Regions from separate parts of the Bradyrhizobium zhengyangense genome, predicted to be linked through region 2. Evidence: predicted binding sites of a transcription regulator. Region 2 holds the regulator's gene; the other holds the start of a gene.
What was found. Region 2 encodes PhoB, which activates phosphate uptake and scavenging genes when phosphate is short. Its sites were predicted from a motif close to TGTCATNNANCTGTCAT; they were not measured.
Positions count from the first base shown of each region.

Region 1 (9,648 bases), on a different contig from region 2:
CTTGGCGGCACGGAATCATTGGCGAGCCTGCCGGCGACGATGACCCATTCCGGCGTGCCCGCCGATATCCGCCGCAAGATCGGCGTGCTCGATTGCACCATTCGGCTGTCGATCGGCATCGAAAATCCGTCCGATTTGATCGCCGATCTCGAGCATGCGCTCAGCGGGGCTTAGGCGGCGGCTTCAAAGCGGATTGGACGCGCGACATGCCGACATGATCGCCGCAGCCGCCTCGTTGGACTGGGCACCCGAGAGCTGGCGCACGAGGCAGACATAGTAGCCCTTGCTGGATGCGTTCAGCAGGGACTCGCCGTTGACCACGAGCCAGTTGCAGGCCGAACGGATGTATTGGACGGCAAGCGGCGATCTCGTGTCGCGGATGGCCGCCAGCTCGCATTGCGCCTGCCGTTCCAAGTCGGTTTGCGCGCCGGCGATCTCGGCCGATGACAGCAGCATTGCTGCGGCAATCACAAAGGCTGCCAACGGGCGAGCTGCGTTGACGGACGCGACGTGTGTCGGCATATTCCGTTGCATCGATGCGTTCGTCATGAACCGCTCCCGGCGCCGCGAAGGGTGGCGCGCTCGGGTATTCTAGCTTGGCAGCCTGATTGGTTCTATCCGGGCCGTGCGATGCCATGTGGGCCGTCCGGAATCGAAAAGGCCGGACGCTTCCCGCGCCCGGCCTTCGCGAAAAGTTACGCTAAAACTTACTTGGTCACCTGGCCGCGGATTTCGCCGCCCGGGTTCGCCGCGGTGTGAATGTTGACGTAGAGCTTGCCGGCGAGGAGATCGGAGGCCTGCGCGTCGGTCAGCGTTGCCGAGCCCTCGGCCGGGCTCTTGGCGATGCCAGGGATCGGCACTGCGACGCCGGCGTTCTTGCCGACCTCGGCGGGGCCGTGGAAGTGGGCGGCGGTGGCCGGGCCGGAGAGGCCGGAATAGCTCACCTTCCAGGACAGCTTCTTGGTGGCGGCATCATAGTCGAGATCGGCGGTGCCGGTGGCGCTGCTGGTGGTGGCGGGGACTTCGGATTTGCCGTCCAGTGTCGCCTTCAGCTTCTCCGCGCTGGCCGGGCCTGCGAATGCGACGGCGGCTCCGAGTGCCAGCGTGGCAAAAAGCGCTTTGTTCATGGGTCTCTCCCTGTTGACGCCTGATTGCTGTCAACTTGCAAACAGTGCGGTTCCGACTTTATTCCCGGATTCCGATCAAACCACCTAAATTATTCGTGGCTGGAGCGGCTACGGGATGATCCGTAAATACGCTCGAGCTCAAAGGGATCCTGAATGCTGCGACGAACAATTTCCGTCTTCCTGGTTGCCGTTGTCGCAGCCTTTGCCGTCTATTGGTGGCTGACCGCGCCGACCGCCTTGGCCTTGCCGGCGCCGACGCGCGCGCCCGATCTTGCCAATGGGCAGGAGCTGTTCAATGCCGGCGGCTGCTCGTCCTGCCACGCCGTGCCCAATCAACCGGATCGTTTGAAGCTCGGCGGCGGCCTCGCGCTCGGCTCGCCGTTCGGGACGTTCTATGCGCCGAACATTTCCCCTGATCCCACCGACGGCATCGGCCGCTGGAGCGAGGCCGATTTCGTCAATGCGGTGATGCGCGGCATTTCGCCTGAGGGCACGCACTACTTCCCGGCGTTTCCCTACACGTCCTACCACATCGCCAAGGTCGACGACGTCCGCGATCTCTTTGCCTATCTGAAGACATTGCCGCTGGTCGCGGGTCGCGTGCGCGACCACGATCTGCCGTTTCCCTTCAACATCCGCCGCAATGTCGGCATCTGGAAATTGCTGTTCATGGATGTCAGGCCGTTCGTGCCGGCGGCGATGCATCCGGCAGAGTGGAATCGCGGCGCCTATCTCGTGAACGGTTTTGGCCACTGCGCCGAATGCCACAGCCCGCGCAATGTTCTGGGCGGCGTCATCAGCTCGCAGCGCTTTGCCGGCGGCCCCAATCCCGAAGGCGAGGGCTGGGTGCCGAACATCACCCAGAAGGGCATCGGTGACTGGAGCGAGAAGGATATTGCCGACTTCCTCGAAACCGGCGACATGCCCGAGGGCGACAGCGCATCGGGCGCGATGCGGCCGGTAATCAAGAACCTCGCGCAACTGAAGCCGGAGGATCGCGCCGCGATGGCCGCCTATCTGAAGTCGTTGCCGCCGGTCGACGGCCCGACGCCGCCCAAGCGCAAGGAAGGCGGCGGCTGAGCGGCACCGGCTAGCCGGTGCCGAACGCCTTGAAGGTGATGATGGTGAGCGTGTCCTGGATGCCGGGCAGCACCTGCACCTTCTCGTTGACGAAGTGGCCGATGTCGGTGTCCTTGTCGACATAGAACTTTACCAGCAAATCGTATTGGCCGGCGGTGGAGTAGATCTCGGAGGCGATCTCGGCTTCGGCAAGCGCATTGGCCACCGTGTAGGACTGGCCAAGCTTGCATTTAATCTGGACGAAGAAAGGAACCATTGCAGTCAACTCCGAAGACATATCTTGCCGCTAATAGGCCAAAACCGGCCCCATTTAGCAAGCGGGCTGGCCGACCGCCAGACACCGGTCCGCGGCTTTACGACGTCACCGCCGCTGCCGCAAATGCATCCCTGAGCCGCTGGGCGAGCTCGGTCTTGCGATAGGGCTTGGTCAGGACGACGGCCTCAGCTTGCGCGCGGCCCTGCTCGACCAGGGTTTCCAGCGCATAGCCCGAGGTAAACAGCACCGGCAGGCCGGGACGAATACGACGGGCCTGATCGGCGAGCTCCCATCCACTCATGCCGCCGGGCATGACGATATCGGTGAACAGCATATCGATGCCGGGGTCGGCGCGCAGCCGCTGCAGGGCCTCCTTGCCGTTAACGGCGGCGACGACGCGATAGCCGAGCGCCTCCACGCGGAGGATCACCGAGGAACGCACGAACGGATCGTCCTCTGCGATCAGGATGGTCTCATGGCCGCGCGGTGCGGCTTCGTCGTTCTCGGGCATTTCGGCCACGGTTTGTCCGGCGCCGACGCGCGGCAGGTAGATCCGGACCGTCGTCCCAAGACCCTGCTCGCTATAGATCGAGACATGGCCGTCGGATTGCTTGGCGAAGCCATAGATCATGCTCAGCCCGAGGCCGGACCCCTTGCCGACTTCCTTGGTGGTAAAGAACGGCTCGAAGGCGCGCTCGATGACCTCAGGCGTCATGCCTTCGCCGTCATCAGTCACCGAGATCAGGGCATAGCTGCCGGATGCGACCTCGGGGTGAAGCGCGCGATAGTCCTCGTCGATTGCGGCAATCTCCGTGCTCAGCGTCAAATGCCCGCCTGATGGCATCGCGTCCTGCGCGTTGAGCGCCAGGTTCAGCACGGCGGATTCGAGCTGGGCGCGGTCCGCAAAGGCCTGGATGGTGCCGGAACCGAACGTCGTCCTGATCTCGATGTTCTCGCGCAAGGTGCGCTTGAACAGCTTGAGCATGGACAAGATCAGCTCGCGGCAATCGATCGTGCGCGGCTGGAGCAATTGACGACGGCTGAACGCCAGCAGCCGCTGCGTCAGTTCCGCGCCGCGTTCGCCGGACTCGCAGATGTCGTCGGCAAATTGCCGCAGATCGGGCCGCGCCTTGAGCTGCTCGCTGAGGTGCTCGGCGTTGCCGATGATCACGGTGAGGAGATTGTTGAAGTCGTGGGCGATGCCGCCGGAGAGCTGGCCGACCGTCTCCATCTTCTGCGCCTGCTGGAGCTGCTGCTCGGTCAGCTTGCGCGCGGTCAGGTCGTGAACGATGCCGACGTAGATCAGCTCGCCATCCTGCCAGGCCTGGCCGACCGACAGGTCCATCGGGAAGGTCGATCCGTCCTTGCGCAGGCCGGCGGTCTCCCCGGTTGCGAAACCCGGCGCACGACCGGTCGATGAGGGCCTCTTCTCGTCAGCCATCAGCATACCGATGTCGAGATTCATGACCTCGTCGGCGCGATAGCCGAACAGCCGTTCGCAGGCGGGGTTGAACAGCAGAATGCGGGCTTGTGCGTCGAACAGGATGACGCCGTCGACCGCGGTCTCGACGATGGCGGTGAGACGCGTCATGCTCTCGCGCATCGCGCGCTGGGCCTCGCCCACCTGTTTCAACAGCTGGGTCGCATCGCGGCTCTTGATCTCCTCCACCTCGAGCGCGGCTTGGACTTTTTGCAGCTCGAACGGGGAGGGGATCGTCAGGATTTTCGGCAGCAGGGGCCAGAGCGCGGCCGCGGTGAAGATCGACGCGACGGCGGTTGCCGCCTTGACCAGGCCCTCGATGCCATAGATCGGCACCCAGAGCGTGTAGATCGAGAGCATATGCGTCAGGCCGCAGGCCATGATGAAGATCGCGAACGCCCAGAACACCCAGCCGAACTGGAGGTCACGCCGCTTGGTGACAAGGATCGCGAGTGCGAACGGAATCGAGAAATACGCCGCCGCGATGGCGGCGTCCGAGACGGCGTGGAGCCAGATCAGCTCGGGCTCCCACAGCAGGCAGATGCCGTGCGGTGAGAACATCGAGGAGTCGAGGATGCGTTCGAAATAGGCCCACATGATTTATTCCCAAGAGGATTGCGGGCCGAGGCCGGCCCGCAATTTGGCTGGACGAATCCATCCCCTAACGTGTCATTCGCACAGTTGGCCGCCAAGGCCGGGCGATGCCGAGGTCATATTTTCGCAGGGTATGCCCGCTTCCGGGACGACAGGGCTGCGCGGCTTTGTTCTGCCTGATTCGCCGGCTTGCTGGGGCTGCGGGGGCGCGCTAGGACAGGGCATGTGAGGACGGATCATGGCCGTGGTTTCTTCAAACAAGCGTATCCTGCGATGACCACGCCCGTGGCGCTCACCATCGCCGGCTCGGATTCGAGCGGCGGCGCCGGCATTCAGGCCGACCTGAAGACGTTTGCCGCGCTTGGCGTCTATGGCGCGTCCGCGATCACGGCGCTGACGGCGCAGAACACCAAGGGCGTCACCGGCATTCATGCGGTGCCCGCAGCGTTCGTCACCGCGCAGATCGATGCCGTGTTTTCCGATCTCGATGTCGGCGCGGTGAAGATCGGCATGGTGGCGCAGGCCGCGAGCATCGATGCGATCGCTTCTGCGCTGGCGCGCTGGAAGCCTCGCCATGTCGTCCTCGATCCCGTGATGGTCGCAACATCAGGCGACCGCCTGCTCGCCGCAGAGGCCGTCGCAGCGTTGCGCACCAAACTGATGCCGCTCGCATCCGTGATCACGCCCAACTTGCCGGAGGCGGCCGCGCTGCTCGACGAGCCGATTGCGCTAACCGAGGTCGAGATCGAAAGCCAGGGCCGCCGCCTGCTGTCTCTCGGCTGCCGCGCGGTCCTGATCAAGGGCGGGCACGGCGAGGGGGCGGAGAGCACCGACTATCTCGTGGGTGCGGACACCACGATCGCGCTTGCCGCGCCGCGCGTCGCCACCCGCAATACCCACGGCACCGGCTGCTCGCTGTCGTCAGCGGTGGCGGCGAGCCTCGCCAAGGGCGAGGATCTCGAGACGGCCGTACGCAATGCCAAGAGCTGGATCAGCGCGGCGATCGCTTCTGCCGACCGTTTCAGCGTCGGTCACGGCCACGGGCCGATCCATCATTTCCACAAGTTTTACTGACGCCGGCGTCTTTGCTGGCGCCGCCAGTCCGGCCATTAACCAATTTGGCCGTGGTTCCGGGTCTTGCGGGCCATCGTTGCCTGACCATGTCGCCTGATTGTCGCATGTGACTGATATTCGCGGGGAGGGCGAGGCAAGGTTCGATTCGTATCTGAGGGTGCCTCAAGGGTTCAATCGGTCATCCCCCTGTCACGGGACACAGTTACAGGCTGGCGCATGGGAAGTTACGATGTGAGTGACGAGAGCCCGGAGCGGCGCTTTCGCACGTTGTTCATCTCCGACGTTCATCTCGGAGCCCGCGGCTCTCAAGCCGACCTTTTGCTGGATTTCCTGCGCTACCACGATGCCGACACGATCTATCTTGTCGGCGACATCGTCGACGGCTGGGCGTTGAAATCGAGCTGGCACTGGCCGCAATCGCACAACGATCTGGTCCAGAAGTTGCTGCGCAAGGCGCGCAAGGGCGCCAAGATCATTTACGTGCCCGGCAATCACGACGAGTTCCTTCGCAACTATTACGGCACCCATTTCGGCGGCATCGACGTCGTCGAGAACACGGTACACACCGGCGCGGACGGCAAGCGCTATCTCGTAATCCACGGTGACATCTTCGACCTCGTGGTGCAGAACGCGCGCTGGCTCGCCCATCTCGGCGACAAGGCCTACGATTTCGCGATCCAGATGAATCGCTTCGTCAACTTCTTCCGCCGCCTGTTCGGCGTTCCCTATTGGTCGCTGTCGCAATGGGCCAAGCAGAAGGTGAAGAACGCCGTCAACTATATCGGCGCGTTTGAGCAGGCACTGTCCGCCGAAGCGCGGCGCCACGACGCCGACGGCGTGATCTGCGGCCACATCCACTATGCCGTGATCCGCGACGAGAACGGCATCCGCTACATGAACTGCGGCGACTGGGTCGAAAGCTGCACTGCGCTGGTTGAGCACGACGACGGCCGTTTCGAGATCATCACCTGGGCGGATCATCTGCAGAAGCCGGTACAAGTGCCGCAGGTGGCAGCAAGGGCGGCCTGATGCGCATCCTGGTTGCGACCGACGCCTGGCACCCGCAAGTCAACGGTGTGGTTCGGACGCTGACCAAGCTCGCTGACGCCGCCAAAGGGCTTCAAATCGAAGGTCGCGGTGTCGAGTTCACGTTCCTGACGCCGCAATCGTTCCGCACCTTCGCGATGCCGAGCTATCGCGACGTGCGGCTGGCGATGCCGCGCCCGGCGCGCATTGTAGAGCTGATCGAGGAAGCGCGGCCCGACAGCATCCATATCGCGACCGAAGGGCCGATCGGCCTGATGGTCCGCCGCTATTGCCGCCAGCGCAAGCTGCCGTTCACGACCAGCTTCCACACGCGATTTCCCGAATATGTCCGCGCCCGCGTGCCGGTGCCGGGGTCGCTGATCTGGCGGGCGCTACGCCGTTTCCACAGCCCGAGCCGGGCCGTGATGGCGGCGACGCCCGCTTTGGCCCGGGAGCTCAGTGAGCGCGGCTTCGACAATGTCGTGCTGTGGCCGCGCGGCGTCGACACCCATCTGTTCCATCCCCGTGCCGTCGATCTTTGCCTGCCGGCGCCGATATTCCTCTCGGTCGGCCGCGTCGCGGTGGAGAAGAATCTGGAGGCGTTCCTCGACCTCGATCTGCCCGGCACCAAGGTGATTGTCGGTGACGGCCCGGCGCGCAACGTGCTGGAAGAGGCCTATCCCGACGCGATTTTCCTCGGCGAAAAGCACGGCGAGGAACTGGCGGACATCTATGCGGCGGCCGACGTCTTCGTGTTTCCGAGCAAGACCGATACGTTCGGCCTGGTCCTGCTCGAGGCGCTCGCGAGCGGCCTGCCGGTCGCGGCCTTCCCGGTGAAGGGCCCCCGCGATGTCATCGGCGATGCGCCGGTCGGCGCGTTGGACCATGACCTGGGTAACGCCTGTTTCGCCGCGCTCGACATTTCCAGGCAGGCCTGCGTCGAATTTGCCGCCGCCTACACATGGGAGGCCTCGGCGAGGGCCTTTGTCGACAGTATCCGCGCAGTCGGCGCGGTGCTGCCCGGCCTGGACGGGGTGGAACAGGCGCGCTTCGTGGCCTGACCCAGCGGGAAAAATCCTCGCGCGGAGGTGTCTTGCCCGCGCCACATCCCGCGCGATAACATCCCGCCATGTCCGAACAGCCCCTTCCGATCGGCCCCGCCGATATCGACGCCGCAGCGCGCGTGCTCGCGCCCTTCGCCGTCCGCACCCCGCTGTTGTCCTTTCCCGTGCTCAACGAGCGCGTGGGCGCAAAAGTGTTCCTGAAGCCGGAGATGCTCCAGCGCACCGGCTCCTTCAAGTTCCGTGGCGCCTTCAACAAGGTGTTCTCGATCCCGCAGAACAAGCGCGCCGGCGGCGTCGTCGCGTTCTCCTCGGGCAACCACGCCCAGGGCGTGGCGGCGGCTGCAAAAATCCTCGACATGCACGCGACCATCGTGATGCCGGGGGACGCGCCGCTGTCGAAGCGCGAGCGCACCAAATCATACGGCGCGGAGGTCGTGCTCTACGACCGCTACAACGACGACCGCGAGGCGATCTCGCGCGGCATCGCCGAGAAGCGCGGCGCGACATTGGTGCGGCCCTATGACGATCCCTTCGTGATCGCAGGCCAGGGTACCGCCGGCCGCGAGATCGCGGAGGACATGGCAGCGCTCGGCCTCTCACCTGACATCGTGGTGGCGCCGGCCTCCGGCGGCGGCCTGATCGCGGGCGTCGCTACCGCCGTGAAGGCGCGTTATCCGCAAGCCCAGATCGTCGTAGCTGAGCCGGAAGCGTTCGACGATCACGGCATCTCGCTGACCGCTGGCCATCGCGAGCCGCATCCGCCGGCGGGCCGCACCATCTGCGATGCACTGATGGCGTTGATCCCGGGCGAGATGACCTTTGCGATCAACAGCAAGCTGCTGGCGCGCGGCGTGACGGCGTCGGACAAGGAAGTCGGCGCGGCGGTTGCCTTTGCCTATCACGAGCTGAAGCTTGTGGTCGAGCCAGGCGGCGCAGTTGGCCTTGCTGCGCTGCTTGCGGGACGTCTGGATGTTGCCGGCAGGAACGTCGTCATCGTCCTCTCCGGCGGCAATGTCGATGCGGATTTGTTCGCCGAGCTGGTGGCCTGATTTTCCGGGAGATTGTGACCGCTGAACAGCCTCGTTCTGGAGACCCGCGAGGGCCAAGTAGAGATTTTCGATGAGCCGACATATTCGTTCGGTTCAGCCGATAATCTGCGAAAGTACAATGCGGAGATGCGCCTTGACGACGCTCATCTCAATTCCGTTCACGGAGCAAGAGTCGACGGGAAGTGGTCCGTGATCGTTGGCGCCAGCGGTGGATTTTCCGGTGTCCATCAGCACTCCGCTGTCGAAGTCGACGGTCGTCTATATCTCGCGGTCGGTGACCGAGTGGTCTGCCTAAACCTTGGAACAGGTCTGATGGAGTGGTCGCGGCGCGTTGATCCGGCAACTTGCTTCGGGGTCTATTGGGATCGCCCTCACGAAGCGCTCATATCTCACGGTGAGGTACAGATTTCTCGTTTGTCTCTGGTGGGCGACGAACTCTGGAGCGCGATAGGCGCCGACATTTTCTCGGAAGGGTTCAGATGTTTGGCTGAAGGCATCGAAGTCGTAGATTTCAATCGCTCAGTGTACCTTTTTGACTATCGCAGCGGCGCGGTTCTGGCCGGCCCGTAAAGTACGTGCCGCGAACATGCAGAAGGGGCAGAGCGTTCCGCTCTGCCCCTTTGTCGTTCGTTGCCTGCCGCGATCAATGCATGAAGCTGCGGTGGTTGTTGCCGCCGTTCATCGCGGGCGACTGGTTCATCGACTGGCGGAAGTTGTTGTTGCCGCCACCGTTCCCCATCGCATTGAACTGCGGCCGATTGTTCTGGACTTGCGCCTTGTTCACCGGGTTGTTGTTGAGCTTCACGACGCCGCTGTTGACGCGGATCGGCTGGTTCTGTGGCTGAACATTCGTGGTCTTCACGTCGGTGGTCTTGACGTCGACGGTCGAACCGGTCTT
Region 1 covers NZ_JAKLTZ010000010.1:63,719-73,366, reverse strand. Annotated here, with positions in the region: gene L6639_RS30200 (cystathionine gamma-synthase family protein) at 1-174, shown strand, start outside; gene L6639_RS30195 (VF_A0006 family four-cysteine protein) at 184-549, opposite strand; gene L6639_RS30190 (CHRD domain-containing protein) at 708-1,127, opposite strand; gene L6639_RS30185 (c-type cytochrome) at 1,281-2,207, shown strand; gene L6639_RS30180 (Lrp/AsnC ligand binding domain-containing protein) at 2,218-2,463, opposite strand; gene L6639_RS30175 (PAS domain S-box protein) at 2,561-4,540, opposite strand; gene thiD (bifunctional hydroxymethylpyrimidine kinase/phosphomethylpyrimidine kinase) at 4,811-5,611, shown strand; gene L6639_RS30165 (UDP-2,3-diacylglucosamine diphosphatase) at 5,828-6,640, shown strand; gene L6639_RS30160 (glycosyltransferase family 4 protein) at 6,640-7,698, shown strand; gene L6639_RS30155 (threonine/serine dehydratase family protein) at 7,767-8,750, shown strand; gene L6639_RS30150 (hypothetical protein) at 8,940-9,320, shown strand; gene L6639_RS30145 (caspase family protein) at 9,394-9,648, opposite strand, start outside.
Region 1: L6639_RS30165 (UDP-2,3-diacylglucosamine diphosphatase) is a predicted target of PhoB. The motif match lies at 5,788-5,804, and genes of this name have one in related genera.

Region 2 (9,648 bases):
CTGGGTCTGGACCCAGCCGCGGGTGGTTGGGCGCGGTCCGTGGACCGTAGTGCTGCCGGGCGGCCCGCTGACGCTGCTGCAGATCGCCATCGGCATCATTGATCTCGGCTTCTGCGCGCTCGCGATGTACGTGCTGGTGCCCGACGAGCCCAATCTCGGCTTCGTCGTGGTCGCAGTCATCTTCGTCTCGGCGACGCTGCTCGGCTTCGCCAGCCATTCGCCCGGGGGACTAGGGGTCTTCGACGCCGCCATGCTGGTCGGGCTCTGGCAGATGGACCGTGAGGAACTGCTCGGCGGCATGCTGTTGTTCCGGGTCCTCTATTATCTGTCCCCTTTCGTCATCTCTGTAATCTTGCTGACGTTTCGGGAGGTTATCATCGGTGCCCGATCGAAACGTTTGCAGCAGGCGGCGCTCAAGCTCGACCCAGGTCCACCGCCCAAAGCCGCTTATGTGAGAAAGCGCAGCGACGGCGGCGGCGCCTGACCGGCGCAACGCGAACATAGGAGAAGCCCGGCCCGATGGCGATCGACGCCCCCTCGTCTCCCACGGTGCAGCCATGGTCCGACCGGCTGCGGCACTCGACCATCATCCTGATCGCTGCGGCACTGGCGCTGTCGGTCGTGGTTTCGCTCGGCGAGTTGTCGGTGCTGCGGGCGGTGACGGTGTTCCTCTGCATCGCCGCGGCGGCGCTGATCCCTTGGCGGCTGCATGATACCTCCGCCTCGCGCGAGGACGTCAGGCGCGTCAATCCGGTTGAAGGCGCCGCGGTGGCCGCGGTTGTCGCCGGTATGCCGGATCCCGCGGTGCTGCTCGACCGCGCCGGCCGGGTCATCCATCTCAACGCGGCCGCCGCTCAGCTAGCGCCTGCGCTGCGCAAGAACGAGCTCGCCCAGTTCGCGCTGCGCTCGCCGGAAATCATCACGGCGCTGCGCGAGTCGATTGCCACCACCGAGCCGCGGCGCGCGACCTATCTCGACCATGTTCCGGTCGACCGCTGGATGGAGCTGATCATCACCCCGGTGCCGGTCCCGACCAATTTCGGCGGCGCCGACAAATGCATGCTGATGACCTTCCACGACCAGACGCCGCTGCGCCGGGTCGAGGAGATGCGCGCCGACTTCGTCGCCAATGCCAGCCATGAATTGCGCACGCCGCTGGCCGCGTTGTCCGGCTTCATCGACACGCTCCAGGGCCAGGCCAAGGACGATCCCAAGGCGCGCGAGCGCTTCCTCGGCATCATGCACAACCAGGCGACGCGTATGGCGCGCCTGATCGACGACCTCCTGTCGCTGTCACGGGTAGAGCTATCGGCGCATGTGCGGCCCGACACCTTGGTCGACCTCTTGCCGATCATCTTCCAGGTCGCCGACGGGCTCGAGCCGCTGGCGCGAGAGCGCCAGGTCGAGGTCGAAACTCATTTGCCCGACGGCCCGGTCATGATTGCCGGCGACCGCGAGGAACTGCTCCGCCTGTTCGAAAACCTGATCGAAAACGCGCTCAAATATGGCGCCTCCGGCGGACGCGTGATCGTGTCGCTGACGCTGCCTGCGCCCGCCGATGCAATTCAGGAAATCCGGGTCATGGTGCGGGATTTCGGCCCCGGCATTGCGCCCGAGCACCTGCCGCGCCTGACCGAGCGGTTCTACCGGGTGGACGTCGGCGACAGCCGCTTGCAGGGCGGCACGGGACTCGGATTATCGCTGGTGAAACATATTCTTAACCGTCACCGCGGCCGTCTTTTAATCGAAAGCGTGCCCAAGCAGGGTGCGACGTTCACCGCCTGTTTCCCCCAGGCTAAGACTTTAGTTTAGGCGATAAAGCAAAGTGATTTCAATCGCTTAGTGCCGTCATCCGACTGTCACGAAACCTTCGTAAAAGCTCAGCCGACCGCTCCTAAAGGGGCGGCACGGGGAGCGCGATCGGGCGCGGATGGCGCTTCGCTCCCCTGTATGGAGACCAGCATGAATTTCCTCAAGACTATCGTCGCTGCCGGCTTGGTCGCCGCAACGACGACGACGGCTTTCGCCGCCGACATCACCGGCGCCGGCTCGACCTTCATTTTCCCCGTCCTTTCCAAGTGGGCCGACGCTTACAAGAAGGAATCGGGCAACGGCGTTAACTACCAGTCGATCGGTTCCGGTGCCGGCATCAAGCAGATCCAGGCCAAGACCGTGACCTTCGGCGCGACCGACGCTCCGTTGAAGGCGGATCAACTCGTGAAGGACGGCTTCGCCCAGTGGCCGATGGTCATGGGCGGTATCGTCCCGGTCGTTAACATTGAAGGCGTGAAGGCCGGCGAACTCGTCCTCGACGGCGCCACCCTCGCCGACATCTTCATCGGCAAGATCACCAAGTGGGACGACGCTGCGATCAAGAAGCTGAACCCGAATGCCAAGCTGCCGTCGGATGCGATCTCGGTCGTTCACCGCGCGGACGGTTCGGGCACCACCTTCAACTTCACCAACTATCTGTCCAAGACCAGCGCCGACTGGAAGAGCAAGGTCGGTGAGGGCACCGCCGTCGAGTGGCCGGTTGGCGTCGGCGCCAAGGGCAACGAAGGCGTTGCCGGCAATATCGCCCAGACCAAGAATTCGGTCGGCTACGTCGAATACGCCTATGCCAAGCAGAACAAGCTGACCTACACCAAGATGGTCAACAAGGCCGGCAAGACCGTCGACGCGACCAACGAGGCGTTCCAGGCCGCCGCGTCCAACGCCGACTGGACCAGCGCTCCGGGCTACTACCTGATCCTCACCGACCAGCCCGGCGACAAGTCCTGGCCGATCGTCGCGACGACTTTCGTGCTGATGCACAAGGACGCCACCGACAAGGCCGCGTCGCAGGAAGCGCTGAAGTTCTTCAAGTTCGCCTTTGAAAAGGGTGCGAAGTCTGCCGAAGAGCTCGACTACATCCCGATGCCCGACAACGTCGTGAAGCTGATCGAGAAGACCTGGTCGGCCGACATCAAGAGCTAGGCTCTTTGCTCTCTGGACGCAGTGCGGCCTCCAATGGCCGCATTGCGCGCCATACGACGTTTCGGTCCCGGACTGACTTTGCGCTGTGTCCGGGGCGCGAGATCAACCAGAAGCGTATATCATTGGTACAGGGGATCGGCGTGGCAGATATGGCTGTCGAGAGCAATGTGATTGATGCCGCCGGTCCGTATGATCGCGCCAAGGCTTTGAGCGCGTTCAAGCTCGGCGACGTCACCTTCTACTGGATCACGCGCCTCAGCGCGATTTCGGTTCTCCTCATTCTCGGCGGCATCATCATCTCGCTGATCATCGGCGCCGTCCCGGCGATGAAGGAATACGGCTTCGCATTCCTGTGGACGCAGCGCTGGGCCCCGTCGGCGGATCCGCCCGTACTCGGCGCGCTCGGACCGATGTACGGCACGCTCGTCACCTCCTTCATCGCGATGCTGATCGCCATTCCCGTCGGTCTCGGCATTGCGATCTTCCTCACCGAGCTGTGCCCGCAATGGCTGCGCCGTCCGATCGGCATGGCCATCGAGTTGCTCGCGGGCATTCCCTCGATCATCTACGGCATGTGGGGCTTCTTCGTACTGGGGCCGTTCCTGGCCAACACCTTCCAGCCCGTCATGATCAAGATCTTCGACGGCATCCCGGTCCTGGGCGCGATCTTCGCAGGTCCCCCGTCCTATCTCAGCCTGTTCAACGCCGCGCTGATCCTCGCGATCATGGTGCTGCCCTTCATCACCTCGATCTCGGTCGACGTGTTCAAGACCGTGCCGCCGGTGCTGAAAGAGGCCGCCTACGGCGTCGGCTGCACCACCTGGGAAGTCGTCCGCAGCGTCGTGATCCCCTACACCCGCGTCGGCATCATCGGCGGTGTCATGCTGGCCCTGGGGCGCGCCCTCGGCGAGACCATGGCCGTGACCTTCATCATCGGCAACTCGTTCCGCATCTCGTCATCGATCTTCGCGCCGGGCACCACGATCTCGGCGGCGATCGCATCCGAATTCGCCGAGAGCGACGGCCTGCACCAGTCCGGCCTGATCCTACTCGGCCTGTTGCTGTTCGTGCTGACGTTCTTCGTGCTCGCCGGCGCCAGGCTGATGCTGCTGCGCCTGGAAAAGAAGGCGGGGAAGTAACATGAACCCGATTTACGCACGCCGCCGCCGCAAGGACATCGTCATTCGCGGGCTCTGCGTCGGTGCCGCCGCCTTCGGCGTCACCTGGCTCGCGCTGATCCTGATCACGCTGCTCTATAACGGCGTGGCCGGCCTCAGCCTCGACCTGTTCGTTGCTGATACCCCGCCTCCGGGCTCGACCGAAGGCGGCCTCCGCAACGCTATCGTCGGCTCGCTGATCATGACCGTGATCGGCGTCGGCATCGGCGCGCCGCTCGGCCTGTTCGCCGGCACCTATCTCGCCGAGTACGGCCGCAACGACAAGCTGACCTCGGTGATCCGCTTCATCAACGACATCCTGCTGTCGGCGCCTTCGATCATCATCGGCTTGTTCATCTACGGCGCAGTAGTGGTACCGATGCGCGGTTTCTCGGCGATCGCAGGTTCGCTCGCGCTGGCCGTCATCGTGATCCCGGTGGTGCTGCGCACGACCGAGGACATGTTGCTGCTGGTGCCCAACGCGCTGCGCGAGGCGGCTTCCGCGCTCGGCCTGCCGCGCTCGCTGGTGATCAAGCGGATCGCCTACCGCGCGGCCCGCTCCGGTCTTATCACCGGCGTGCTGCTCGCCACCGCCCGCGTCGCCGGCGAGACCGCGCCGCTGCTCTTCACCGCGCTGTCGAACCAGTTCTTCAGCCTCGGCCTGAACAAGACGATGGCGAACCTGCCGGTGACCATCAACAATTTCGTCCAGAGCCCCTACGCCTATTGGAAGCAGCTCGCCTGGAGCGGTGCGCTGTTGATCACCCTCACCGTGCTTGCCCTGAACATTGGCGCGCGCATTCTCGGCGCCGAGAGGACTGCAAAATGACCGACCTTTCCGTATCCGTGAGTTCGAACGCTCATTTGGCGTCGCAACAGCCGCTGCCGGAAGCCCCGGCCAAGGTGACGGTGCGCAACCTCAACTTCTATTACGGCGAGCACCACGCGCTGAAGAACATCAATCTGGCGCTCGGCACCAACCGCGTCACGGCCTTCATCGGCCCGTCGGGCTGCGGCAAGTCGACCCTGCTGCGCATCTTCAACCGGATGTACGACCTCTATCCCGGCCAGCGCGTCACCGGTCAGCTGATGCTGGACCAGACCAACATCCTTGACCCCAAGCTGGACCTCAATTTGCTGCGCGCCCGCGTCGGCATGGTGTTCCAGAAGCCGACGCCGTTCCCGATGACGATCTACGAGAACATCGCCTTCGGCATCCGCCTCTACGAGAAGATCTCGAAGTCCGAGATGGACGATCGCGTCGAGAAGGCGCTGCGCGGCGGCGCGCTGTGGAACGAGGTCAAGGACAAGCTCAACGCCTCCGGCCTGTCGCTCTCGGGCGGCCAGCAGCAGCGCCTCTGCATCGCCCGCACCGTCGCGGTGCGGCCTGAAGTGATCTTGTTCGACGAGCCCTGCTCGGCGCTTGATCCGATCTCGACCGCCAAGGTCGAGGAGCTGATCCAGGAACTGTCCGAGAACTACACGATCGCGATCGTCACCCACAACATGCAGCAGGCGGCCCGTGTCTCCGACAAGACCGCCTTCATGTATCTCGGCGAGCTGATCGAGTTCGACGACACCAGCAAGATCTTCACGTCGCCGTCCGACCGGCGTACGCAGGATTACATCACCGGCCGGTTCGGCTGAGGAGACAGGACATGGGTTCTGAACATACCGCAAAAGCCTTCGACACCGACCTCCAGGAGCTCACGCGCCTCGTCGCCGAGATGGGGGGCATCGCCGAGCGCATGATCGTCGATTCCGTCGATGCGCTGATCCGCCGCGACGTCGCGCTTGGCCAGCGCGTCGTCACCATCGACGCCGAGCTCGACGCGCTCCAGAAGAAGATCGAGGAGCGCGCCGTGCTCACCATCGCACGCCGCCAGCCGATGGCGGTCGATCTGCGCGAGATCGTCGGTGCCATGCGCGTTGCAACCGACCTCGAGCGCATCGGCGACCTCGCCAAGAACATGGGCAAGCGCGTCGCGGCGCTGGAGACGGATTTCCATCCGCTCAAACTGTTCCGCGGCCTCGAACACATGACCGACCTCGTGCAGCAGCAGGTCAAGTCGGTGCTGGACGCCTACGCCGCGCATGATCTGCCGGCGGCGATGACGGTGTGGAAGGGCGACGAAGAGGTCGACGCCATCTGCACCTCGCTGTTCCGCGAACTCCTCACCTACATGATGGAGGATCCGCGCAACATCTCGTTCTGCATCCATCTGATGTTCTGCGCCAAGAACATCGAACGGATCGGCGACCATGCCACCAACATCGCCGAGACCGTGTTCTACATGATCGAAGGCCAGGCCATCACCGACAAGCGGCCGAAGGGCGACATGACGACCTTCGCCACGACGATCCCGAATACTTAAGGAGCGACGAGCCCATGGGCGCACGCATTATGGTTGTTGAGGACGAGGAAGCTCTCACCGAGCTTCTCCGCTACAACCTCGAAGGCGACGGCTATGACGTCGAGACGGTGATGCGCGGCGACGATGCCGACACCCGCCTCAAGGAGCACATCCCCGATCTGATCGTGCTCGACTGGATGCTGCCGGGACTATCAGGTATCGAGCTGTGCCGCCGGCTGCGCGCACGCTCCGATACGAAGCAGCTTCCGATCATCATGCTCACCGCGCGTGGCGAGGAGAGCGAGCGGGTAAGGGGCCTTGCGACCGGCGCCGACGATTACATAGTCAAGCCGTTCTCGGTGCCCGAGCTGCTCGCGCGCGTGAAGGGCCTGCTGCGGCGCGCCAGCCCCGAGCGGCTTGCGACCGTGCTCGCCTTCGGCGACATCGAGCTCGATCGCGAGAAGCGCCGCGTGGCGCGCTCGGGCCGGCCGATCGATCTCGGCCCGACCGAATATCGTCTGCTGGAGTTCTTCCTGGAGCATCCCGGCCGCGTGTTCTCGCGCGAGCAGCTGCTCGACAGCGTCTGGGGGCGCGACATTTATATCGATGAACGCACCGTCGACGTGCATATCGGCCGCCTGCGCAAGCTGCTCAATCTCGGTCGCGAGCAAGACCCGATCCGCACCGTCCGCGGCGCAGGCTATGCGCTCGACGATCGCTTTGCGAAGGCCGAGCAGACGTAACGGCGGCTGCAAGCAAGCAAAATAAAAAAGCGCGCCTTGTGGCGCGCTTTTTTACGTCTCGATCGTCCCGGTCCGTACCGGGACGATGTCGTCTAGAGCTGGGCTCAGCGCGTGCTCGGCTTGGCCGGCGCACGACGGCGATCGGCCGCCGGTTGATAGGCCACCCGCGAGTGCTGGGCGCAGTAGGGCAGGCCGGAGAGCGCCTTGCCGCCGCAGAAGAAGAAATCCGGGCTCGAGGGATCGCCGACCGGCCAGTGGCAGGTGGCTTCGTTCAATTCGAGCAGCGAGAGCCGCTGGCTCATCGGCACCACGTTGTCGTAGGTAACAGGCTCGGCCTCGACCTCGACCTCGAAGGCCTGCGCCAGCGCGGTGTTGCCGCGTGCGATGGGGCGGCTCACCCGCATCATGTGCTGCGCTGGACGCGCCTTGCGCGGCCGGGGAGCTGCTGACGAGGGGCTCTTGGCGCGGCCGGACAGGCCGAGCCTGTGCACCTTGCCGATCACGGCGTTGCGGGTCACGTTACCAAGCTCAGCGGCGATCTGGCTGGCCGAAAGTCCGGCCTCCCAGAGCTTTTTCAGCTGCTCGACGCGATCATCTGACCAGGTCAAAACCGTCATTGCACCCTTTCCTTCGCCGGCGCCAGCCATCCTGGGGCCTCACGACGAATGCCTAAGCTTCGAAAAACCCGTGCCGCCAGAATCCCTTAAGGCTCGCCGGGCGCACCAGATGCGCCCGAACGTTTACGCCGGTACATGAGGACTTAAGGGATCAGAACCGCTGCACGAGATGTCGTATCTGACAAGCCAAACGCTACAATATGGCGTGACTCACGCGCAAGAGTCCGCCGACTCGCTTCCACATGTTCCGTGGCGAAAATCCCGTAAATTTAGCACCGCAAGACTACGGAATCAGCGTTTCCTGGGGCTTTCCGGGCGGCATTGACACCCGTGGTGCCAAGCATAAGATAGTTGCGCGTGCCGCCCTTAAAAGGCGGCACGTTTCGTTTTCCGGGCTAAATGACGCGCTGCGCAAGGCGCGTTCAGGCCGTCCGAAACACCCTGAGTGACCACTAAAGAGACCGTCATGACCAACAGCGCAGCGCCGCATTTGCTCCCCGTTTTCGCCAGGGCCGACATCGGTTTCGAGCGCGGTGAAGGCGTCTGGTTGATCGCAACCAATGGCGACCGCTATCTCGATTTCACCTCGGGCGTTGCCGTGAATGCGCTCGGCCATGCCCATCCCGCGCTGGTCAAGGCGCTGCAGGAGCAGGCGACGAAGCTCTGGCACATGTCGAACCTGTTCCAGAGTCCTGACGGTGAGAAGCTCGCTGCGCGCCTCTGCAACGAGAGCTTTGCGGACTTCGTGTTCTTCTGCAATTCCGGCGCCGAGGCGCTGGAGGGCGTGATCAAGCTGGTCCGCCATCATCACTTCTCCAAGGGCCATCCCGAGCGTTACCGCATCATCACCTTCGAAGGCGCCTTCCACGGTCGCACGCTGGCGACGCTGGCCGCGACCGGCTCGGCAAAATATCTCGAAGGCTTCGGTCCGCCGATGGACGGCTTCGACCAGATCCCGCATGGCGACATCGAGGCCGTGAAGAAGGCGATCGGCCCGCACACCGCCGGCATCCTGATCGAGCCGATCCAGGGTGAGGGCGGCGTACGTCCGGCGACCCCCACCTTCCTCAAGGCGTTGCGTCAGCTCTGCGACGAGAAAGGCCTGCTGCTTGCGTTCGACGAGGTGCAGACCGGCATGGGCCGCACTGGCGAGCTCTTTGCCCATCGCCGCACCGGCGTCACGCCTGATGTGATGTCGCTGGCGAAAGCGCTCGGCGGCGGCTTCCCGATCGGTGCGATCCTGGCGACCGCGGATGCGGCCGCCGGCATGGGCCCCGGCTCGCACGGCTCGACCTTCGGCGGCAATCCGCTGGCGATCGCGGCCGCGAACGCCGTGCTCGACGTCATGCTCAAGCCCGGCTTCTTCGACCACGTGCAGAAGATGTCGCTGCTGCTCAAGCAGAAGCTGGCCTCCGTGATCGACCGTCACCCCGATATCGTCAGCGAAATTCGCGGCGAGGGGCTCTTGATCGGCATCAAGGCCGTGGTGCCATCAGGTGATCTGGTCGCTGCGCTGCGCAACGAGAAGCTGCTCACCGTCGGCGCCGGCGACAATGTCGTGCGCTTCCTGCCGCCCTTGATCGTCACCGAAGCCGAGATCGAGGACAGCATCATCAGGCTCGAACGCGCCTGCACGGCGCTGTCGGGCAACAAGCGGGCGGCAAGCTGATGAGCAAGGCACCCAAGCACTTCCTCGATATCAATGAGCTGCCGCTGTCGGAGCTCAAGAGCATGCTCGCGGCCTCCTCCGCCATGAAGGCGAAGCAGAAGGCGCATCAGCCGGTGCGTCCGCTCGAGGGCA
Region 2 covers NZ_JAKLTZ010000006.1:325,468-335,115, reverse strand. Annotated here, with positions in the region: gene L6639_RS24420 (lysylphosphatidylglycerol synthase domain-containing protein) at 1-484, shown strand, start outside; gene L6639_RS24415 (ATP-binding protein) at 520-1,812, shown strand; gene pstS (phosphate ABC transporter substrate-binding protein PstS) at 1,963-2,976, shown strand; gene pstC (phosphate ABC transporter permease subunit PstC) at 3,126-4,115, shown strand; gene pstA (phosphate ABC transporter permease PstA) at 4,117-4,962, shown strand; gene pstB (phosphate ABC transporter ATP-binding protein PstB) at 4,959-5,780, shown strand; gene phoU (phosphate signaling complex protein PhoU) at 5,792-6,508, shown strand; gene phoB (phosphate regulon transcriptional regulator PhoB) at 6,523-7,230, shown strand; gene L6639_RS24380 (GcrA family cell cycle regulator) at 7,335-7,847, opposite strand; gene L6639_RS24375 (aspartate aminotransferase family protein) at 8,314-9,516, shown strand; gene argF (ornithine carbamoyltransferase) at 9,516-9,648, shown strand, end outside.